2 linked regions of the Sporocytophaga myxococcoides genome follow. The protein of the gene in region 2 interacts with the protein of the main gene of each other region in a pairwise test. Links are inferred from orthologs where the notes say so. Each region holds a gene or a part of one and is shown on either strand. Other genes may lie near its edges.

The links.
Region 1: the proteins of rfaD (region 2) and MYP_RS21840 interact in binary tests that used the Escherichia coli proteins (3 or more experiments, as listed by UniProt). The link is inferred for Sporocytophaga myxococcoides from one-to-one orthologs.

Annotation. Positions count from the first base shown.
Region 1 is NZ_BBLT01000012.1:27,249-39,065, forward strand. What follows is about bases 5,571-8,391. They hold MYP_RS21840 (1,4-dihydroxy-2-naphthoyl-CoA synthase), read right to left. Parts: upstream 7,492-8,391; coding sequence 6,649-7,491; downstream 5,571-6,648. Other genes in these bases: MYP_RS21835 (TonB-dependent receptor plug domain-containing protein), read right to left, coding at 5,571-6,202; MYP_RS21845 (MG2 domain-containing protein), read right to left, coding at 7,922-8,391. Also shown: MYP_RS21810 (phytoene desaturase family protein), read left to right, coding at 1-1,348; MYP_RS21815 (phytoene/squalene synthase family protein), read left to right, coding at 1,345-2,181; idi (isopentenyl-diphosphate Delta-isomerase), read left to right, coding at 2,184-2,699; MYP_RS21825 (sterol desaturase family protein), read left to right, coding at 2,785-3,240; MYP_RS21830 (lycopene cyclase domain-containing protein), read left to right, coding at 3,230-3,934; more of MYP_RS21835, read right to left, coding at 4,145-5,570; more of MYP_RS21845, read right to left, coding at 8,392-11,817. UniProt on the Escherichia coli protein: Converts o-succinylbenzoyl-CoA (OSB-CoA) to 1,4-dihydroxy-2-naphthoyl-CoA (DHNA-CoA).
Region 2 is NZ_BBLT01000013.1:11,263-23,219, reverse strand. Bases 8,997-11,957 are described here. They hold rfaD (ADP-glyceromanno-heptose 6-epimerase), read right to left. Parts: upstream 10,980-11,957; coding sequence 10,014-10,979; downstream 8,997-10,013. Other genes in these bases: MYP_RS22515 (FecCD family ABC transporter permease), read left to right, coding at 11,929-11,957; MYP_RS22520 (ABC transporter substrate-binding protein), read left to right, coding at 11,079-11,939; MYP_RS22530 (M48 family metallopeptidase), read right to left, coding at 8,997-9,984. In the rest of the region: lepA (translation elongation factor 4), read left to right, coding at 132-1,919; MYP_RS22555 (bifunctional 5,10-methylenetetrahydrofolate dehydrogenase/5,10-methenyltetrahydrofolate cyclohydrolase), read left to right, coding at 1,941-2,852; MYP_RS22550 (7-carboxy-7-deazaguanine synthase QueE), read left to right, coding at 2,830-3,471; MYP_RS22545 (OmpA family protein), read left to right, coding at 3,479-5,401; MYP_RS22540 (alpha-ketoacid dehydrogenase subunit alpha/beta), read left to right, coding at 5,566-7,653; MYP_RS22535 (SRPBCC family protein), read right to left, coding at 8,036-8,566; more of MYP_RS22530, read right to left, coding at 8,746-8,996. UniProt on the Escherichia coli protein: Catalyzes the interconversion between ADP-D-glycero-beta-D-manno-heptose and ADP-L-glycero-beta-D-manno-heptose via an epimerization at carbon 6 of the heptose.

The sequences.
Region 1 (11,817 bases), on a different replicon or contig from region 2:
AGCCAATGGATTTACTTTCGATATGGGGCCCAGCTGGTACTGGATGCCAGATGTCTTTGATTCTTTTTTTGAAAAACTCGGGCATAAAACATCTGATTTTTACGAATTAAAAAAACTGGATCCAGGGTTTCAGATCATTACCACAAATAACGAAATCATGAAGGTTCCTGCTTGCTGGGAGGAGTTGCTTGGGTTGGTTGAAAATATCGAAGCAGGAGCTGCAGAAAGGTTAAAAAAGTTTATGGCTGAGGCTGCATACAAATATGAAGTCGGCATTAAAAAGCTGGTATACAAGCCAGGATTATCCATATGGGAATTGTTGACAAAAGAAACTATTAAAGGAGTATTCCGGCTTCAATTATTCTCGTCCTATAGTTCTCATGTACGAAAATATTTTTCAAACAAGAAAATTATAGCCTTAATGGAGTTTCCTGTATTATTTCTCGGCGCAATGCCTAAAGACACTCCGGCATTGTATAGTTTGATGAATTATGCCGGCTTGTACCAGGGAACATTTTATCCAATGGGTGGATTTAAAAAAGTGATTGATGCAATGCGCCACGCAGGCGCTCAGAGAGGAGTAAAATTTTATGTAAATGAAGCTATTGAATCTGTGACACAAGGCCCCGGACCACTCATTAATATAAAAACATCCAAACGCCAGCTTTATGCTGATGGAATTATAGCCAGTGCAGACTATCACCATATAGAACAAAAGCTTCTCAATCAGGAAGACCGAAATTATTCTGAAGACTACTGGCAAAAGAAAACTTTTGCTCCTTCTGCCCTCTTGTTTTATATAGGTGTAAAAAGAAAACTACCCCGACTTGAGCATCATAATTTATTTTTTGATGCAGATTTTGATAATCATGCCAGGGCCATTTATGAAAAGCCGGAATGGCCTGATCAACCACTGTTTTATGTATGCTGTCCTTCAAAAACTGATCCTGAAGTGGCACCTCCGGAGATGGAGAATCTTTTCATACTAATGCCAATAGCTCCAGACATAGAAGATAATGAAGAAAAGAGGGAATCCTATTTTGTGAAATTATTAACCCGACTTGAAAAATTTACCGGTGTATCTGTTCGTGAACATATAGTCTACAAGAGAAGCTATTGCGTCGAGGATTTTAAATCTGACTATAACTCATACAAAGGGAACGCTTATGGATTAGCCAATACATTGATGCAAACAGCTAATCTAAAACCAAAAATCAAAAACAAACATATTCAAAACTTCTTTTATACAGGGCAACTTACTGTTCCCGGACCGGGAGTTCCACCTTCAATCATATCAGGTCAGGTTGCAGCAGCAGAATTATTAAAATCATTACGGATAAATATATGAAACAGCTTTTCGATGATGTATCTGCTAAGTGCAGTAAATTGACAACACAGAGCTATAGTACAAGCTTCTCGTTAGGCATTCGTTTTTTAGGTAAAGATTTACACAGACCAATTTACTCTATATATGGGTTTGTTCGATTTGCTGATGAAATTGTAGACTCTTTTCATGAATATCCCAAAAAAGACCTTATGGCATCCTTTCGCAAAGATACTGTCAAGGCAATAGAGGACAGGATTAGTTTAAATCCTATACTAAATTCCTTTCAACAAGTAGTACATGAATATAACATTGAGTGGGAACTAATAGATACATTCCTCAAAAGCATGGAAATGGATCTGGAACAAAGAGAATACACGCAGGACGCTTACAAATTGTACATTTTAGGTTCTGCAGAAGTTGTAGGATTGATGTGCCTGCGCGTGTTTGTACAAAATAACACGAGCCTTTATAATCAGCTAAAACCTTACGCCATGAGCCTCGGAGCTGCCTTCCAGAAAATTAATTTCCTACGTGATATACATACTGATTATACACATCTTGGTCGTACATACTTTCCTGACATAGATATGCATTCATTTGACAAAACCATAAAGATGAATATTGAAAAGGAAATTGAAGAGGATTTCAACCATGCATTAATAGGTATTAAACTATTACCTTCATATTCCAAAACAGGAGTATATCTTGCCTATATTTACTACAAGGCTTTATTCAGAAAAATAAAATCCTTACCAGCTGAAACTATTCTGCAACAACGTATTCGAATACCGAATATTAATAAGCTGGGGTTAATGTTTCAGTGTTACATACGCAGTCAGTTTAACATTTTATAATCATGGATCAAATTATTCTGGTAAACAATCATGACCAGGAAGTAGGAATGATGGACAAACTTGAAGCTCATCAAAAAGGTTTGCTTCACAGGGCTATATCAGTCTTCCTATTCAATTCGGAAGGAAAACTGCTTCTACAGCAGAGAGCAAAGAATAAATACCACTCCGGAGGATTATGGACCAACACTGCCTGCAGCCATCCTTATCCTGGAGAGAGTACATTACAGGCTGCCATAAGAAGACTGAAGGAAGAAATGGGCTTAGAAACAAATCTTACAAAAGCATTTCAATTTACTTATAGGGCTGAGTTTACAAACGGACTGATCGAACATGAACTTGACCATGTATATGTGGGTAGCTCAGACATCGATCCTGATCCCGATCGGGAGGAGGTGATGGATTTTACCTATCTTTCACTGGAAGAAATCGAAAACAAACTGAATAGCACACCTGAGTTATTCACAGAGTGGTTTAAACTTTGCTATAAATATGCCTTTCATTATTACAACCAAAAATAGAAAATAATAAACAGAAAGCAGATAAGCTTCCAACGACATCGTTCTAAAATCCTTAATGTATATTCTACATTTAAACTAGTTATAAATGTATCTTAATATTCTCATTGTAATCATTGCTTTTGCATCTATGGAGGCTGTAGCCTGGATGGCCCATAAGTATATCATGCATGGCTTTCTCTGGATATTTCATAAAGACCATCATCGTCCCGGAGGATACGCTATAGAACATAACGATTTTTTCTTTTTGCTGTTCGCTACTCCGGCAATAATTTGTTTCCTGATAGGTTTTAAAGAACTATCCATATACTTCTGGATTGCTACAGGCATTACTCTTTATGGACTTACATATTTCATTATACATGACATATTTATCCACCAAAGAATAAAGTGGCTAAAAAAGTCAAATTTCACATATCTAAGAGCAATACGTAAAGCACACAAAGTACATCACAAACATCTGGACAAAGAAGATGGAGAATGTTTTGGTATGCTTTGGGTACCAATAAAATATTTTAAAGAAGCAAAACAGCATGCTAACTAAATACACCTATTTATTAATCAACCTGGGATCTGTAATCATCCCCTTTCTTTTCAGTTTTCATCCCAAGCTCCAGTTCTACAAAAAGTGGCACTATTTCTTTGGAGCTAATATAGTGGTGAGCAGTCTTTTCATTCTTTGGGACATGTATTATACGCACCTTGGAGTGTGGGGATTTAATCCAACTTACCTCACGGGATATTATGTTATGAACTTACCTATTGAGGAAATATTGTTTTTTATCTGCATCCCTTTTGCCAGTGTTTACAGCTATCATTGCTTCAGAATATTTTTTCCTTCACCTAATCTTCCGTATCGGGAGATCACAGGCATATTGATACTTGTTTTAATTATCACAGGCGGTATTCACTATGATAAGATTTACACAAGTGTAACATTTTTTGGCCTGGCATTTTTTCTACTACTTGTGGTATTTATATATAAAACAGACTGGACAGCTTCCTTTTATCTGGCTTTCGCTTTTCTACTCATTCCGTTTTTTATAGTAAATGGCATACTCACCGGGACCGGCCCTGAGCATCCGATAGTATGGTATGATAACAGTGAGAACTTAGGAATTCGTATGCTTACCATTCCAGTTGAAGATACATTCTATGGTATGCTTTTACTGATGGGAAACGTTGCTGTATATGAAAGATTACAGATTACACGAAAAGTTGAAGAATTTACTGTTTAAAAGTTAATTTAAAAAATTTTGAGACGCCATGCATGGCGTCACAAAATGTTCAATCACAGCAAACTTATCCTATTTCTAAACAATAGATCTTCTTATAACTAAAAATCCATTTTCTGATAATTAGATCATCAGAAAATGGATTCCTTCATAGTATATTCTGTGCAAGCATAGCAATTGACATTCCTTGCGTTTTCAAAAAATTATTATTTTTTACAAGTTATAGCTCAATTTTAAATAAAGTACTCTGCCAGGTCTTTGCATAGCGTAAAAATCAAACACTTGCTGATGTAAAACATTAGAAACGTCGAAAGCTAATTTTACTCTTTCAGAGAAAGAATATGCTACCCCATAATCCACCATATGTTGAGCAGGTATAATCATATTTCCATTTGGCCGCCCAGGACTTACCCAGTATAAATTAAATTTATTTATATACCCCCAAAGTAAATAAGTCTGCAACTTTGACCCCTTCAATCCTACATTATTGAAACTTGCCTGCAGCGTACCGTTTAATATAAAATAAGGCTGATTTGGGATGTGATCTTTATACGTAATATATGGCAGCGGATTATCTATCGTCTTAAAATATGTTGTATTCATTTTAAGAGTAAAAACGTTGCTTAAGTTATACTGCAACTCAGATTCAATACCTTTCCCAAGGATTTCGCCATAATTATCATATATGCCAATTCCATTTCTATATGGTAATAGATGAATCTGATCTTGTATATTCCTATAAAATGCATTTACATTTATACTTATACCATGCCCCCCTACATACTTAATATTATTTAGTGTAACTCCGGCATTGATATTTATACTTTTTTCTGGTTTAAGGTATGTATTACCCCATACCGTCCACCCATCACTTATTGCTTCATAAGCTTCAGGCATACGAGCTCCTTTTTCTATAGATACCTTAACTGAAGCCCAGTTCAGCGCCTGAAATGAAGTTGCTAATCCAAACCCCAGATTGCCGATGCTATAGCTTATTTCGCCAGAAGATCTAGGAGACCAAGGAAAAGCTTTTGGCATAGTAGCTTTTAAATAATGATATTTGGCAAAAAGATTGGTACTCAAATGATTTTTAAACCAATAACTGACATAGGACAAGCCAAAGAAGTCCTTTGTCGATCGAATCCCCTTTGATCCATATGGAATTGACGAAAAAAGTTCTTCTGCTTCTGACTTTCCCTTTTGTCTCAAATAATTAAAAGATATTTTGTGATTCTCATTGATGACGTAAACCGGATTAAATCTTGTAACCAGAAAATTTTCTTTTCTGGTTTGGAAAGTTCCACCTCCTACCATCTCTCCGGGGGTTACACTCTTACCAACAACTTCACCTTTCCAATTATATCTGTTCCTTGATGTATCTACAAGAATATTTTCTCTCATAGAGTATCCAGAAAAAAAGTCTAAGGAGAGCCTCCTTGTAAACAAATTCTCTTTTTTATACACCAATGAAGGCATCATAAATTGTTGTTTAGACCTCACCTTGCCATAAACCGGATAGGAATAATCATTTGTTTGTATGCCTTTCTCCAGATTAGAAAAGGCTACACTAAACAAAAGCTGATCTGCATAGCTTCTTTTGGTAAAACCAAAATCTATTTTTGCATGCCCCAGACTGATGTCATCATTAAAGTGTTTACCCGGATTGTTTTTAGTATAATTTTGAGGATAAGAAGTTTGTGGATCATTGTAATATATTCCCGGCCCCCACACATCATAATTGTTATCTGAGTGAGTAAAATATGACGATGCTCTTACCGTAAATCGTGAATTAGGATCTATCCACTGGCCTTGAAAATGAGCTTGATGAGTATTCAACGAACCATAAGAATAGGAAGCGTTAAAATAGTTTTTATCAGATTGAGTGGTTATAATATTGATAGCTCCTCCAATAGCATCAGCCCCCATTTCTACAGGGGTAACCCCTTTATAAACATCTATTTTACTTACAAGGGGTGACAAAAGATTACTAATATCATAACCAGGACCAAGATATTCTGCAGGGATTCCATCGACAAAAAAAGTAATTCTATTTCCTGAAATACCATCAAGCTGGTAGGAATAATTAGAACCTACACCACCTTGCTGCCTCACACGAACACCGGCAGAGCGATCCAGGATTGTATTAAGTCTCAAACTAAAAGGCTTATAAAAATCAACATTAATTGAATCCGAATGAAAGCCGGATATTTTCGCATATTTATTCTGATTTTCAAGACTATCTGCCTGCCCAAAAGCCTCAAATGATAACATGACTAAAAAAAATAGAAAAACAAGGTATTTCATAAAAACTGTGTAAAAAAGTTTAGTACAATATAAATCAAGCCATTACTCTAAAAAAACAACAAAAAATCTTAAGAACAAGCCAATGTAAAATTACAAATGAATTCAAGAGAAATCAAAGAATCAACTAAACATGTTATAACAAATCATAAAAAAGCGAATAATAAAAACGTACTTATAACTTACAATCCTTTCATAACCTGACCCTTCTTGCATTTGAACAGTAGAAACAAATTCAGAAAAAAATAAAAAATGACGAATAACAATTACTTCTAGAAAGATATGACATCATTAAAAATAAAATTCTTCCTGAACTATAAACAGGATAAGAACTATGTTTAATTAAGGTTATAAATATCCGGCAAACCTGAATTGCCTGCCGGATATTCTGTAACATAAATTTTGCTCACTAATATCTAACAAGGCCCGTATCCCTTCTTATCAAAATCAGGCTTACGTTTCTCAAGAAAGGCATTACGTCCTTCTTTGGCTTCATCTGTCATGTAGGCTAAACGTGTCGCTTCTCCAGCGAATATCTGTTGACCCACCATGCCGTCATCTGTCAGGTTCATGGCAAACTTTAACATCTTTATAGAAGTCGGAGATTTTTCAAGAATCTCTTGTGCCCACTGATACGCAGTAGTCTCTAATTCAGCATGAGGGATTACAGCATTCACCATTCCCATATCAAAGGCTTCCTGAGCACTGTAGTTGCGTCCCAGGAAAAAGATTTCTCTGGCTTTCTTCTGTCCGACCATCTTAGCAAGGTATGCAGATCCGTAACCTCCATCAAAGCTTGTTACATCGGCATCTGTTTGTTTGAAGATCGCATGTTCCTTACTGGCCAAAGTAAGGTCACAAACAACGTGAAGACTATGTCCTCCACCCACTGCCCAACCAGGGACAACTGCGATTACCACTTTCGGCATGAAACGAATAAGTCTTTGTACCTCAAGAATATTTAGCCTATGACGACCGTCTTCGCCTACATATCCTTTATCTCCTCTTACTTTCTGATCCCCACCACTGCAAAATGAGTATACACCATCTTTGGTAGATGGGCCTTCAGCAGACAATAGCACAACCCCTATAGAAGCATCTTCATAAGCATCATAGAAAGCATCATACAATTCTGAAGTTGTTTTAGGTCTGAAGGCATTTCTTACATTAGGTCTGTTAAAGGCAATACGCGCCACTCCACCGGATTTCTTGTAAGTAATATCTTCGTATTCTTTTGCTGTTTTCCAATCTATGTTCATTAGTCTCTATATTTAGTAAGTGATGGGGTAAAAATAACGCTACTTTGGGAGATTTAGAAATCTGCAAACAGAGCTGTTGATCATATTTTCGAAGTAAAAGCTCAATCATCCGAGCATTAAAGTCATAATTCAAGGTAAAAGCTCAAATGCCGGAGCTTTAAGGTCATAATTTCGAGGTAAAAGCTCAAATGGCGGAGCTTTGAGGTCATAATTTTGGGGTAAAAACTCGAATATTGGAGCTTAGAAGTCAAAATTTCAGGGTAAAAGCTCGAATGTCGGAGCTCTGAGGTCAAAATTTTGGTGTAAAAACTCGAATATTGGAGCTCTGAGGTCAAAATTTCAGGGTAAAAGCTCGAATTACATTCAAAAGATCCAGCTTAAACAAAAAAATGGGAGGCCTCCCTCCCATTAAATTTCTGTTTTACAAAAACTACTTTTCAATAGTAACCTTTACAGGCTCTTCCCAACTCTTAAATTCATTGGTATAATACAGGTAAGTACTTGCTGCTGGAGATTCATACGCTCCCGGGATCTCTGCCTTCAAATCGAGATGAATGGTCTTGACTTCTTTAGGAGCCATTTGTCTGAAATAGAGGCATACAAAATTGCCTCTGATTTCATAGAAGTCTACCTGTTTCTTCACCAGCAACTCTTTCAACTGCCAGGGCTGTGCCGACATTCCGGATGGAATTCCTACAATACTCATCGTCATGGGAAGTCCTTCTGTTGTTTTGTTGGAGATGACAGACGTAAGTCTGCTTGTCTCCCCGACACGTACATTTTTATTGATCAGTTTGACATCCAAATCAACTTTGCACTCTTTGCTTGAAGGAGGCAATGTAGTGCTGTAATTGATACCTAATGTAAATGGTAGCGGCTCTTTCACACCAATATATTTCACTTTTATCTCATGGTTACCTTCCTTCAGATAAGATTCCAATCCATCAATACTGATCTCGCCACAGTCTCCGGCTTTGTATTCTTTTGTTCCTATATTCTTTCCATCTATGTAAACTATAATGGTTCCGTCTTCAGAAGTTTTCTTTGCATGAATACTATATGCAGTAAGCGCTTTCAAAGCAAGCACAGTTCCCTGGGTAGAAGCAAATCCTCCGTGCGCAGATCTTGCACTTACAATGTATTTCACACCATCCAGTATTAACTTTTCTTTTTTCTTCCCTTCTTTCAACAAAGCCATTACTGCAAGAGAGGTTGTTTCCACAAATAATGATTGTCCGGTAGAACAAGTGATAGAGTGAATTGAGCCAGGCCAGCTTCCATCCTTCAATTGCAATGCTTCCAACAGAGCTATAGCTCTTTCAGCTTTCTTAACTTCATTCAGGTTAAACATTGTATTGGCAGCTAAAGCAAGTTGGTATGCGTCTTTAGATTTCAATGCGATATCATATGCATGGTCCGCTTCTTTCATGATATCCTTATAACCTGCTTCAGATAAAGCATACACGATATAGGCATTGGTGATATCATCAGTAGCTCTTCCAAACTGATCCAGTGCCTGAGCACTTTTCTTAAACCCTCCTTTGCCATCTCTTCTGCTCATCAACCAATTGGCTGTTCTGTCAATCATAACCTGATCCACTTTATTATACACCTGTTTCATATCATTAAACTGCATCAATCCATAAGCAGTAAGTGCTTCATGAGCAGGTGTACTTCCAAACCACTCATATCCTTTTTCCTGTGTTTCGTAAGAAATAAGTTTGGCATATCCTTTCTCAAGGTTAGCTTCCAGATTTGCCGGCGCTTTCAATCTTTTAACACTTGCTTCAGAACCCTGATTCATTTCCATCAGATATCTTTTTATCAAAAGATTAGGATAGTTGCTTGTAGATGTTTGTTCAAAACATCCGTAAGGCTCTCTGATGATGGATTCAATTCCTTTGAGCAAGTCTGTCATCAAGGATGGATAAGCAACCAGCTGTGCTTTCATTGATCCAGGAATCATGTGCTTCACTGCCACATTAAATTCTTTCTCTGTTTCTTTTCCCGATAAAGAGATGGTCATTGGAAAACCTTTAGAATGAACATTGATTTCCTGCTCGAAAGCATCTTTAAATCCATTGCCAGCAAAGGCTATGATGAGTTTATCTTTCCCTGTATTAGAAAGTACTTCAAACTCCAGTTCTATCGTCTTTGCTGTATTGGCAGCAATAGTAACATCTGAGTTAAGTCCGGTATTTAATTTTAAGTTTGAAGGCACCTCTACCTTTAATAAACCTTTAAGATTTGCCATGGTATTATTCTTCAGAGTCACAGGAATATTTACCTTATCACCACTTATCAGATCTGCAGGGCATTTGGTAGTCATGCTGAATGGCATTTGGGTGTAATATAGCTGCTCACCTCTACCTGATGTACCATCATCAGAAATTCCTTCCAGTGTAATTCTATAAGAACTTACCTCATCACTGTTGAAGAATTCTACTGTTGCTTTACCATTTCTGTCTGTTTCTACCATTCCGTTCCAGTAGATGGTACTTCTGAAGTCCGTTCTTATTTCCGGTATTGACTGGTTTTGATAAACAACAGCGGGAAATTGTCTTGCTCTGTAATACTTCGCTACCAAAGGCAGTGGCTGAGGCATTGCTCTTTTCTTCATTGCATCAAAATTTCCATTATTAAAAATATCTTCTGCAAATTCAACAGCCACCTCTTGTATCTCATTCAATGCGCCCTCCAAAATTTCCTCCTGAATAGCATTTCCAACTAAATCCATATCTGCCATTACTACCTTCTCCTCCATTTGCATTTCTTCTGCCCTAACAATTTCTTTCTCCACGAAATCATCTGCTACACCCTTTACTCTTCTCGGACGCTCAGCCTTCCGTATCTCTAAATTACCTGCTGCGGCTGGTACTTGATTATAATAAAGCTGACGACCATTATAAAGATGACAGCGAATTTGATCACTATACTGGCTTACCTGCATTACAAATGGTGCATAGTTATTGGCGTTAACCTTCAGAGTAACTATTTCACTCAAATCAACAAAAGGAAGTATAAACCTTCCGCTGCTATCTGAAGTTGTACGGATCGATTTCCCTTGTATTTCAATAGTAGCATTGGCCAATGCTGTTCCGGTATAGGCATCAACAATGTTTCCTGCAAGTATTGCTTTTTCAGCCTGGAAATTTATCTCAGGAAGTTCGTTGCTTACAATTTGTTTCCAGGTAAATCTTCTGTAACCAGAAGTAAGCATCAGATAGTCCAGGGCCTGCTCTGACTTCGCTTCCTTATTGTTAAAGTAAAATGCAGGTTCTTCTACTTTGCCTTTGATGTCTGCTTCAAGGAATAATCTTGAAAGCAAATTACCTGAACAATCATCAGCAAAAGAAAGTAATTTTTCATCTACCACAGAGACAGAAAAGTTGCCCGGCATAGCGATTCCTCTTTCATCTGTCACTTTAACATTCAACTTAACCTTTTCTCGTGGAAGGTATTTTTCTTTATCGGTTGTAAGAGAAATTTTCAGTTGCTTGTCTCTGTTCACAAATGCCAGTCTCTCTGCTCTTTCAAATCCCTTACTATCAAACAAAGTAAAACGAATGACTCCCATCGGAAAATCATTTGTAGCAACAGGCAGCTTGCAAACAGCAGCACCGTTGGATTTCCCATTGTACACTACTTTATCCCGGATAGTACCGATAACTGTCAACACCTCCTTCTCAGTAGATGATAATTCCAGAGTGATCCTATCCTTTATATTTTCAGATATACTTAAAGCATATCCCCTGTGTGCAGCTTCAGGCAACTGATAAGTTGTTTTGATCCCTGAAGGTTTAGTAATATGCGCTGTGTAAACTTCCCCTTCTTCAGGCTTCAGATAAAAGGCTCCCATGCCCTGATGAAAGCTGCTGAAGGATGCAATCTTTCTTCCTTTAGTATCAATTACATACCCTTCCACATCAGCAGGCTTCTGAAAACTATTAAGCCCTTTGAATGCAATTTTTGAATTGAACCCTGTAAGCATGTCTCCTCCCTCAGGATAGAAACTAAGGTCGATCGTATTTAACTCAATCGGAATGGATCTGGAAATAGATTCTGTTTTACCCTCGTGTTCCAGAAGGATATTCAGCAATCCATCATTGCTGGTGAGGTCTTTCGGCAGCCTGAAAGAAAGAGTTAGTACACCTTCTTCATCTGTCCTGCCTTTGGCTTCTAAAAAATTTTTACCGTCGATCTGCACAACGTACTTCAAATCTTTCAGTGCCACAGGAGTATTGTTTAAAGATTTTATTTCCGCTGTAACACTCACAAGGTCTCCGGGGCCAAATGCTTTTTTATCATAGTCGAGTTTTAAAAGCA
Region 2 (11,957 bases):
CGATTCCTCCTTACATATACGAAAAAGACAATTTTAAATATTAAAACTTATTAAAACAATTAGATAAATATTAAACGGGGTATTATTTTTTTAGTATCCAGAATTCATAACTTTGTAGCTGATTTACTGAAATGGAAAATATTAGAAACTTTTGCATCATAGCCCATATTGATCACGGAAAAAGTACCCTGGCCGATCGTCTTTTAGAATTCACAAATACCGTAACTAAAAGAGAAATGCAGGCGCAGGTCCTTGATAATATGGATCTTGAGAGAGAAAGAGGAATTACAATTAAGAGTCATGCTATTCAGATGAACTACGTGTACAAAGGAAAAACCTATGTGCTTAATCTGATAGATACACCCGGGCACGTTGACTTTTCTTATGAGGTTTCCAGGTCTATAGCTGCCTGTGAAGGTGTTTTACTTTTAGTTGACGCCTCTCAGGGTATTCAGGCTCAGACTATTTCAAATTTATACCTTGCCTTGGAGCACGATCTTGAAATAATTCCTGTATTAAATAAAATAGACCTTCCTGGCGCTATGCCTGAAGAGGTAAAGGATCAGATGGTAGATCTTGTGGGATGTTCAAGGGAATCAATTATTCCTGCCAGTGGTAAAGACGGAACCGGAGTAGATAAAGTACTTGAAGCAATTGTTGAAAGAATTCCAGCTCCCAAAGGAGATAAAACAGCTCCTTTACAAGCCCTGATTTTTGATTCAGTTTATAATTCGTTCAGAGGTATCGAAGTAATATTCAGAGTTTTAAACGGAACAATCAAAAAAGGAGATAAAGTAAAATTCGTTGCCACAGATACCGTTTATCATGCTGATGAAATCGGTATTTTAAAACTTGAAAAAGAACCACGTACTGTAATTGAGGCAGGTGATGTTGGATATCTTATTTCAGGTATCAAAAGTGCGAAAGAGGTAAAGGTAGGAGATACAATTACAAGCTTTGATAATCCTACAAAAGAAGCCATTGTTGGTTTTGAAGATGTAAAACCAATGGTTTTTGCCGGAGTGTATCCAGTTGAAACCAGTGATTATGAGGATTTAAGAGAGGCTATTGAGAAACTTCAACTGAATGATGCATCCCTTGTTTGGGAACCTGAAACTTCGGCAGCTCTTGGATTTGGCTTCCGTTGTGGTTTTCTTGGAATGCTGCACATGGAAATCATTCAGGAACGTCTTGAAAGAGAATTTGACCAGACTGTAATAACTACTGTTCCTTCCGTGTCATTTCATGCATTCGATAATAAAGGAGAAATGCATGTTGTAAATGCACCTTCTGAAATGCTTGATCCATCTAAGTTGGATCGCATTGAGGAACCTTTTATCAAAGCTCAGATTATAACAAAGTCCGAATACATTGGGGCAATTATGACTCTTTGTATGGAAAAAAGAGGAGTATTAAGAAATCAGGTTTATCTGACAACTGACAGAGTAGAAATGATTTTTGAAATGCCACTCTCTGAAATGGTATTTGATTTCTTCGATAAATTGAAAACCATTTCAAAAGGATATGCTTCACTTGACTATGAATTAATAGGATACAGGGAATCCAACATGGTGAAACTTGATATTCTTCTGAATGGTGATAAAGTAGATGCTCTTTCTGCTATTGTTCACAGAGATAAGGCATATGAATGGGGTAAAAAACTTTGCGAAAAATTAAAAGAGTTACTTCCAAGACAGCAATTTGAGATCGCGATTCAGGCTGCAATAGGTGCTAAAATCATCTCCAGAGAAACGGTAAAAGCATTAAGAAAAGACGTTTTGGCGAAATGTTACGGTGGTGATATTTCCCGTAAGAGAAAGCTTCTCGAAAAACAGAAAAAAGGTAAGAAGAGAATGAGACAGGTGGGTAATGTGGAGATACCTCAGGAGGCATTTATGGCTGTCCTTAAAATTGACTAATATTATTTGTTTCGAATACCAATGAGTGAATTAAAAATGACTACCCAACTGATCGACGGAAAAAAAGTTTCGCTTGAAATAAAACAGGAAATAGCAGTAGCTGTAGAAAATATAAAAAATAACGGAGGTAAAATTCCGCATCTGGCGGCGATACTAGTGGGGGATGATGGGGCAAGTCATACTTATGTTGGTGGCAAGGTTAAAAGCTGTGAAGAGGTAGGTTTCAGATCCACTCTTATTACATACGAATCCAGTGTTTCGGAAGAAACGCTTCTTGCTAAAATTGAAGAAATAAATAATGATACTGAAATTGACGGATTAATTGTACAGCTTCCATTGCCAAAGCATATTTCAGTAGAGAAGGTAACTGAAAGAATTCGTCCGGAAAAGGATGTCGATGGGTTTCACCCTGTAAATATCGGTAGGATGAATAAAGGGCTACCTGCTCATATTTCTGCAACACCCAATGGTATCATGATGCTTTTAAAACGTTATGGAATCAATACTAAAGGGAAACATTGTGTTGTGGTAGGAAGAAGTAATATTGTGGGCTCTCCAATGAGTATCCTTATGGCAAGAGACAGTGAGCCGGGAAATGCGACAGTTACATTATGCCACAAAAATACAGTGGATCTTGCTTCATATACTCGTCAGGCCGATATCATTATTGTTGCAGTGGGTATACCTGGATTGATCAAAGCAGATATGGTAAAGGATGGTGCTGTGATTATCGATGTCGGGACTACCAGGGTGCCTGATGCTTCTAAAAAGGCAGGTTATGCCATAAAAGGAGATGTGGACTTTGAAGCAGTTGCTCCTAAATGCAGCTATATAACTCCGGTTCCTGGCGGGGTAGGTCCAATGACTATTGCTTCTCTTTTATTAAATACACTTGCTTCGGCAAAGGGTGATGTCTATCAAACAAGATCTTAATAAGATATTAGAACATTCAGGTTCCATTCTTCCGGTAATGGAATCTTTTTATACAATTCAGGGAGAAGGCTTTTTCCAGGGACATGCTGCATATTTTATCAGGCTTGCAGGATGTGATGTAGGATGTCACTGGTGTGATGTAAAAGAATCCTGGGAAATAAAAGGACATCCGGTTTATTCCGTTGAAGAAATTGCTCAAGCAGGATCTGCTCATCCTGGAAGAGTAGCTGTAATCACAGGGGGAGAACCATTGATTTATCCCTTAGAACAACTAACAGAGTCATTAAAGAAATTTCAATTCAGAACCCATATTGAAACCAGTGGTGCATATCCACTTTCCGGAAATTGGGACTGGATTTGCCTTTCTCCTAAAAAGTTTAAAGCTCCTCATCAGTCTGTTATTGAAAATACGGACGAACTAAAAATTATCGTTTTTAATAAGTCTGATTTTGATTGGGCAGAGCAATTTGCCAGGCAGGTAAAGCCTGAATGCAAGCTATATCTGCAACCGGAATGGTCCAAACAAAATGAAGTGCTTCCGCTTATTATTGAGTATGTAAAAAGTAATCCTCAATGGAATATTTCGTTACAGATTCACAAGTTCATGAACATTCCTTAATGAATCTATGAAATCAAAGATCTTCTTTTCTTTTCTGTTTCTTCTATTTTTCTCTATATCTGCTACTTTCGGTCAAAACTACAGCTCGACAAATAAAAAAGCCATTAGTCTTTTTCAGGAAGCAGAACAGCTGGTTCGTGTGCGTAAGTTTAACGAAGCTATAAGAGCTCTTCAAGCCTCTCTTGATAAAGATCCGAATTTTGTTGAGGCTCATTATAAGCTTGGCGGCATATTTAAGCTACTTGGAAACTCAGAAGAAGGAAAAAAACATTTTTATAAAGCAGCAGCTATTTTGCCAAATGATAAAAGATTTTATTTCGGATACTTTACTGCAGCTGAATTTTACTTTAATGATGGGGATTATGAATCTGCTAAAAAGTATTTTCAGATGATGTTGGAGCTGAAACCTAATGATAAAAAGATAACTGAAGAAGCTACCCAGCTCATGGCTAAGGTTGAATTTGGAATTAAGGCTAAGCAGAATCCATTGCCGTTTAAACCTGTTATGATGAGTCCTAAGATCAACAGGTTTTATATTCATGGATATCCCGTACTTACTGCCGATCAACAGACAATTATCTATTACAAAAAAGATGGCCTTACTCAGAATGATGACGAGGATATCGTGGTCTCTGATAAAGTAAATGGGGAGTGGTCAGATCCTTACTCTATTTCAACTAATATCAATACAAGGTTTAATGAAGGTGCAGCTTCCTTGTCTGGAGATGGTAAAGTACTTGTGTTTACATCTTGTAATAAGCAGGATGGCTTCGGTTCCTGCGATTTATACATATCCTATAAAAATGGAGAAGCCTGGAGTGAACCAGTGAACCTTGGGGCAAATATCAATTCACCTACCTGGGAATCTGAACCAACAATATCTGCTGATGGCAAAACAATTTATTTTTCATCTCTCAGAAGGGGAGGTTTTGGAAAAGAAGATATCTGGTTCACAAAGATGGATGAAAATGGTGAATGGTCTCCTGCTAAAAACCTTGGAAAACCTGTAAATACCTCAGGAAGAGAAGTCGCCCCTTTTATACATGCCAATGGTAAAAGTCTTTATTTCTCATCCTCCTATCATTTAGGAATGGGAGGTTTGGACATCTTTTCATCTGAAATGACAGACTCTACCTGGTCTGAGCCTGTAAACCTGGGATATCCCCTTAATGGTCCGAGTAATGATGCAACAATATTCATTACCTGTGATAGCAAAAAAGGATTTTATACTGTTTATGAAAAAAAGGATATGCGTATTTCTAAAGCATTTCTTTATGAATTTGATGTTCCAGAGCAAATTCAGGAAAAACACAAGAGTACTTATTCCAAAGGAAAAATATTTGATGCTGTAACTAAAAAGCCACTGGGTGCAAAAATAGAACTTGTTGATCTGAAAAACGGAAAGGTTAGTCAATGGGTAAAATCTGATAGCATTAACGGTGGTTATCTTATTGTATTAACTGAAGGATCAGAGTATGCCTTGCATGTTAGCAAGCCTGGCTATATGTTTAAAAGTGTACATTTTGACTTTAATAATCCGAAAGTATTTGACGCTCTTGCTTTGGATGTTTATCTGGATCCTGTGAAAACAGGTGCAGCTGTCGTTCTGAATAATATATTTTTCACTTCAGGCTCTTTTGCGCTTGAGGAAAAATCAAAAACAGAGCTGAATAAAATCAGTACTTTTTTAAAGCAAAATCCTAAAGTTAATATAGAATTTGGTGGACATACTGACGATGTAGGAGCTGATAAAGACAATCTTACCTTAAGTACAAATAGAGCAAAATCGGTTTTTGATTATTTAGTAAAGTCTGGTGTAGAAGCTACAAGAATGAAGTATAAAGGTTATGGAGAAACAATTCCATTGTTACCAAATACCTCAGATGAAAACAGGCAAATTAACCGAAGGATAGAATTTAAAATATTATAATTCATTCATCATTAAAACTCCGGTAATCCGGAGTTTTTTGTTTTCGGGCAACTCTTAATTAAAATAGGAAGCATATTTCTTTCAACAAATTTATCTGATTGGAAGTCTAGTATATAAGAGCTATAAGTTTTAAAACTTCTATAACTTTTAATATTACTCTATCTATGGAAAAGAAGCAATTGCTATTATCTGCTTATAAATTTATGCAGCTTTCAATTCACATGTCTCAGCTATATGACCGTGAAAGGGAAATCGTCAGATACATTTATGCTTCTTCCAGAGGACATGAGGCTATCCAGATTGCTACAGGACTTCAGTTATTACCTTGTGATTTTGTTACCCCATATTACAGGGACGATAGTTTAATGCTATCCATGGGATTTACTCCCCATGAATTGATGCTTCAGCTCCTTGCTAAAAAGGATGATCCCTTTTCTGCAGGTAGAACTTATTATTGTCATCCAAGCAGCAAAAGAGAAGACAAGCCAATAATCCCACATCAAAGCAGTGCCACTGGTATGCAGGCTATTCCAGCAACAGGTGTTGCTTTGGGAATACAATACTTTGAGAAGATCCAATCTCCTTTGCTAAAAAAAGGACCAGAAAATGAGTCCCCTGTTGTGGTGTGTTCTTTAGGAGATGATAGCATGACAGAAGGAGAAGTAAGTGAGGCATTACAGTTTGCATCTTTAAAACAATTACCAATTTTGTTTCTGGTACAGGACAATAACTGGGGAATTACAGTAACCAGCGAAGAAAGCAGGGCAATGGATGCCTATGATTTTGCAGGCGGTTTTAAAGGACTCAACCGAATACGTATAGACGGAAGTAACTTTGAAGAGTCTTTTGAAGGAATGGCTAAGGCTTTGAATTATGTTCGTTCTAAGAGATGCCCTATCCTTGTGCATGCTAATGTTCCTTTGCTTGGGCATCACAATTCAAATGTCCGTATGGAAGTATACAGAAGCGATGATAATCTTGCAAGACATGCGGTGAATGATCCCGCATTTAAATTGAGACGGCGACTGATTGAGATGGGGGTTTCTGATGATGAGCTGAGGCGATTGGATATGGACGCATTGAATGAAGTTCAGGATAGTTTTGAGAAAGCACAAAAAGCAGATGATCCGGATCCTATAACTGTTCTGGATAATGTTTTTACCCCCACTACAGCCCTTGTTGAGAAAGGTAATCGTACTCCAGTGAATGGCGGCAAGGTTTCTATGGTTGAAAGCGCATTGCACGCCGTAGAAGAGATTATGGAAGGAAACCCTGATTGTATATATTATGGTCAGGATGTTGGAAAAAGACTGGGTGGCATGTTTGGTGAAGCAGCATCACTTGAAAATAAATTTGGTAGTGATCGCGTCTTTAACACTCCAATTCAGGAAGCATTTATAATAGGATCAACAGTAGGTCTTTCTGCAATTGGCGTTAAGCCGATTGTGGAGATTCAATTCGCTGATTATTTATTTCCAGGAATGAATCAACTGGTTACAGAAGTGTCAAAATCATGTTATCTCAGCAATGGAAAATTTCCTGTAAGAACCTTGATAAGAATACCAGTAGGAACAAGTGTAGGAGGAGGACCATATCATTCAGGATGTATAGAATCCATGCTGTTGACAATAAAAGGTATTAAAGTGGTTTATCCCTCAAATGCTGCGGATATTAAGGGATTGATGAAAGCTGCATTTATAGACCCAAACCCGGTTATTATGCTGGAGCATAAGGGACTTTATAGAAGTAAAATTCCCGGAACTCAGGATGCATATATGGTTGAGCCTGAGGCTGACTACATACTTCCACTGGGAAAGGCAAGTCTGGTATTGCAGACTGAAAATCCAGATTGTGTTACTATCATTACTTATGGTCTTGGAGTTTATTGGGCAAAAGAAGCGGCTCAGTTTTTTAAAGATAAAGTTGAAATCATTGACCTCAGGACGTTATATCCCTTGGATGAAGGTTTGATTTTTAAGGCAGTTAAAAGATCGGGAAAATGCTTGTTATTAAGCGAAGCTCCGGTTGAAAATTCATTTATTCAAGCCCTGGCGGGACGAATTCAGAAATCATGTTTTGAATATCTGAAGGCTCCGATCCTAACAATTGGAGCCTTGAATATGCCTGGACTTCCTGTGAGTCTGATTCTGGAGAACGCTGTATTGCCGGATATTCTGAAGATTTCAGAGGGTATAAATGATTTGTTAATTTATGCAAAAAAGAAAGATCTGATAGAAACAAAGTTGCCATAAATTATTCTCATATTCGAGTAAATATTTAGTTGTATTGTCATTCATTTTTGAATAATTTTTACAGTTTAAACTTTTATTTTGGAAGGAGCTTTAAAAGTATTTAAAGCTTTTATACTATTCTCGTGTAAATCAGAGTCAGTTGCTTTACAAACGGATAAAGTAATCAATCTGATATGACATGACATATATAGAGGAATGCCAGGTTCAGATATTCATTCAAATATAAGTTAAACAGCTATGGGGAGGAGAAATTTATGCATATAAAGGACATCCTTACAGGTACCTTTATCAAATTAAAAAATCCGAAAAGGAATTTATGTATCTTGGGTTTCTATAGTTTTATTCCATCTGAAAACTCATTTTAATATGAAAGATGCATTCATTAATGCATCTCAGCATATTTCTTAAGATTCTTCAGACCTTTATCAAAATCTTTTTCTAGTAAATCTTTTACCATAAAACCAAAATATCTCCCCAAAGGATAGTCCAGATTACCTTCATTTTTCCAGGTTACTTTAGTACCGCCTTCAACTGGTTCAATAGTAAAATATACCTCAGATTCAGATTCTATAGGTGTTATCATTGTTAACTTTGAATGGACCATGTTAGGCTTGTTAGTCTCTGTAATGACCATGTAACCTTTACCCGCTTTTTCACCTTCCCAACTATATTTATGACCTGAACGGGATGGTTGCCCTTCTACAATTTTCTTAATTGTTGAATCTCTTTCAGACCAGGGATTCCAATCTTTAAAATCGTTATAATCCGAAATCTCTTTATACAGTTTTTCCGCAGGTTGTTTGATTACGATACTCCTTTGAACTGAATAAGTTTTAGGAAAGAATAATGCACCTGTAAATATTAAAAGCAAAATTCCCAGTAAAATTAGAAGTATAGTTCTGGCTAATTTCATAGAGCTTTATTTTGTGATGAGATTGAAATGCAATAATTAATTTCAAAGTAGTTTGTTCTAAAAAAAGAGATTAAAAAAGCCCTTACCTTTAAATATGATGTCTCCTTAAGCAATCAACTTTTGCAAATCTCATGACCTCTGAAAATTAATCTACAGTAATAATCGCATTTGTTAAGAAATTATTGAATTTGCTTTAGAGCTCTCAATCTATATAATAAAGGAGGATGAGAATAATGCATAAATACATAAGCAGGATGTGGAGTCAGGTTGCTGAGGTTTTTACTTGACAGTTTCTTTAGTGCTTCCTGAAGCGCAATGCTGCTGTATGTAACTGCAGCAAAACGATCCGCTTCATATTCATTTTTCCTCGAAATAATATTCATTAAAAGACCAGTAATGTGTGATATCGGAGTATATAAAATTCCGAAAGCAATTAAATTAATGTGGATTGCCAAATGATCAGCCCCCAAAGCTTCTGATAAATTTTTATTAAAGATGAAGTAGGAGAGAAGGAAAAGCATAAATCCTGTTTGTATGATTCCAAGGATTAGTCCTGTGATAATATGTTTTTTCTTGAAATGTCCGATTTCATGGGCTAATACTGCAACAAGTTCTTCTTTAGAATGATTGTTAATCAGCGTGTCATAAAGCACCACTTTTTTCTTTGGTCCGATACCGGAAAAAAAAGCATTTGCTTTTGAAGATCTTTTGGATCCATCAATGACAAAGATATTGGTTAAAGAGAAGTTGTTTGTTTTGCTATATTCTTCAATGGAATTTCTGAGATCTCCAGCCTCAAGAGGAGTAAGCTTGTTGAAAAGTGGAACAAATATACTGGTATAAAACATATTGATTATGAGCATCACTACAGATAAAATAATCCAGAAGTAAAGCCAGAAACCAGGGCCAATACTGGTAACCATGAAAATAAAAAGCCATATCAGCAAACCGCCCAGCACACCACCAATTAGATATCCTTTTAATTTGTCCAGAACATATGTCTTAATAGTTGTTTTGTTGAATCCGAACTTTTCTTCAATAACAAAAGTCTTATACAATGAAAAAGGAATATTGATAATGTCTGAAACAAAGAAAAGTATGCCAAAGAATACTAAAGCTAACGTGGTTGGATTCTGAAATTTGAAACTTAATTGTTTGTCCAGCCATCCAAAGGTGCCAGTGAGAATAACAATAATAATAAGAAGAAAACTTAATGTGCTGGATAAAAAACTGAAATTGGCATTGGCTTTATAATAATCCTGTGCTTTCTTAAATTCTTCTTCAGAATATATGTCTTTTAATTCTTCAGGCAAATCAGTTTTTTGATGTTTAAGATTTAAATAATCAAAAAACTGTTCAAGTATAAAATCAAAAGAAAGTATGCCTAGAATAATGTATAAAAGACTTCTGGGATCCATCAAAATTAAGTTTTCTGTTATTGAAAATTTTAATAATATATTTTATCGATAAGGTAATTCTTTACATAATCATTCACACCTTCTTCAAGAGTATGAAATGGTTTGGAATAACCTGCGGATTTTAACTTCTCCATTTTTGCTTCAGTAAAATACTGATAAGTGTCACGGATGTCAGCCGGAGTATCTATAAAACTGATATCTTCTTTTTTGCCCATAGCCTTGAAGGTATTTCTGGTCAGATCAAGAAAAGTTCTGGCCTTTCCGCTTCCAAGGTTATAGATACCAGAATGTTTCCTGTCTCTCATAAGGAACATGATAACTTCTACCACATCTTTAACATAAACAAAATCCCTCATTTGTTCACCATCCTTAAATTCAGGATTGTGAGATCTGAAAAGTTTCATCTTGCCACTTCCGCTAATTTGATTGAAGGCATGAAATATAACACTTGCCATTCTGCCTTTGTGATATTCGTTTGGTCCATATACATTGAAGAATTTAAGGCCTGCCCAGAAAAAGGGTTTTTTAGGTTGATTCAGTGCCCAGATGTCAAAATCATTTTTAGAATCACCATAGGGATTTAATGGCTTAAGTTTCGGAATTACCGCTTCGTTATCTTCATATCCAAGTTCTCCTAGTCCATATGTAGCACCAGAAGAGGCGTACACTAGTGGAATTTGGTAGTTAACACATGCTTTCCATATTTTTTGAGAATATTCAACATTGAGTTTATCAAATATTGCTTTGTTAAATTCAGTCGTATCAGTTCGAGCGCCAATATGGAAGATGAATTCTACATGTTCATAGTTTTTATCAAGCCAGTTGAAAAAATCATCTCTATGAACTTTTTCCTGTATCTTTTTTCCCTCCAGGTTTTTATTTTTTTCTTCATTGCTGAAATCATCCACAGCAATAATATAATTGAAGTTTTCAGCATTTAATTTACTGATAAGGCAGCTACCTATAAATCCTGCTGCTCCGGTCACAACCATCATAAAACAAATAGTTTCTTTTTCTAGGGTGAATTTTTAAGAAAGGCTAAATTTACAAAAAAAAGAACGATATAGAGGTTGAAAAAGCTTTATTTGCTATTGATGATTTTTACGTTATCTGTACTCTCAGGATGTAAAACCCATAGAGACAGGGAAGTAAACTCTAATAAATTTCTTAATGCTTCGGGGAGCGAATTACATTTACCAGAAAAAGTTAATCGCGTTCTCGGTCTTTGCCCTTCTTCTACTGAAATTCTTGCAAGTATTTGTCCTGAAAAATTAGTTGGAAGAACACAAAACTGTAATTTCCCTTTATTTATTGAAAAGTTACCTGTAGTAAACAATTATCCCCTTGACTTGGAAGGAGTGATGAAGCTACGTCCTGATTTGGTTTTTACCCTGGAAGGAATAAATTCAGAAGATGATATAAAAAGGATAGAAGCTTTGGGAATACCAGTTTATGTTCAGAATTTTAAAACAGTCGATGAGGTACTTCAAGGGATCAGAAATGTTGGTAAAATTTGTGGTACACAAGTAAAAGCTAATTTACTTGTTGATTCACTTGTCAAGATTAAGGATAGTTTGTTAAATCAAAATGTCGCACAAAAACCTTCTGCAATTAATATCATTTGGAACTCTCCAATATATGTTCATGGATATCATTCTATTATGACTGACAAACTTAGAATTGCAGGGATTAATAATATTATCGACTCTTCATTTAAGAAAACTTCTCCGGAAGTGAGCCGAGAATATCTTTTAGCAAAAAATCCAGATTTCATGTTTTGTGGGTTTAAAGATTATGAAAAGGATTTTTTTAGCCTATATCCGGAATTGAGAAGGATGAATTGTTACAGGAACAAAGCAATCTTTAAGATTACAGAAGATTTACAATCCAGACCCGGACCTCGAATATTAGAAGCTGTCATGGAACTTAAAAGCATCTCGAAAAATGACAGGTAAATTGGTTCTTTTAATATT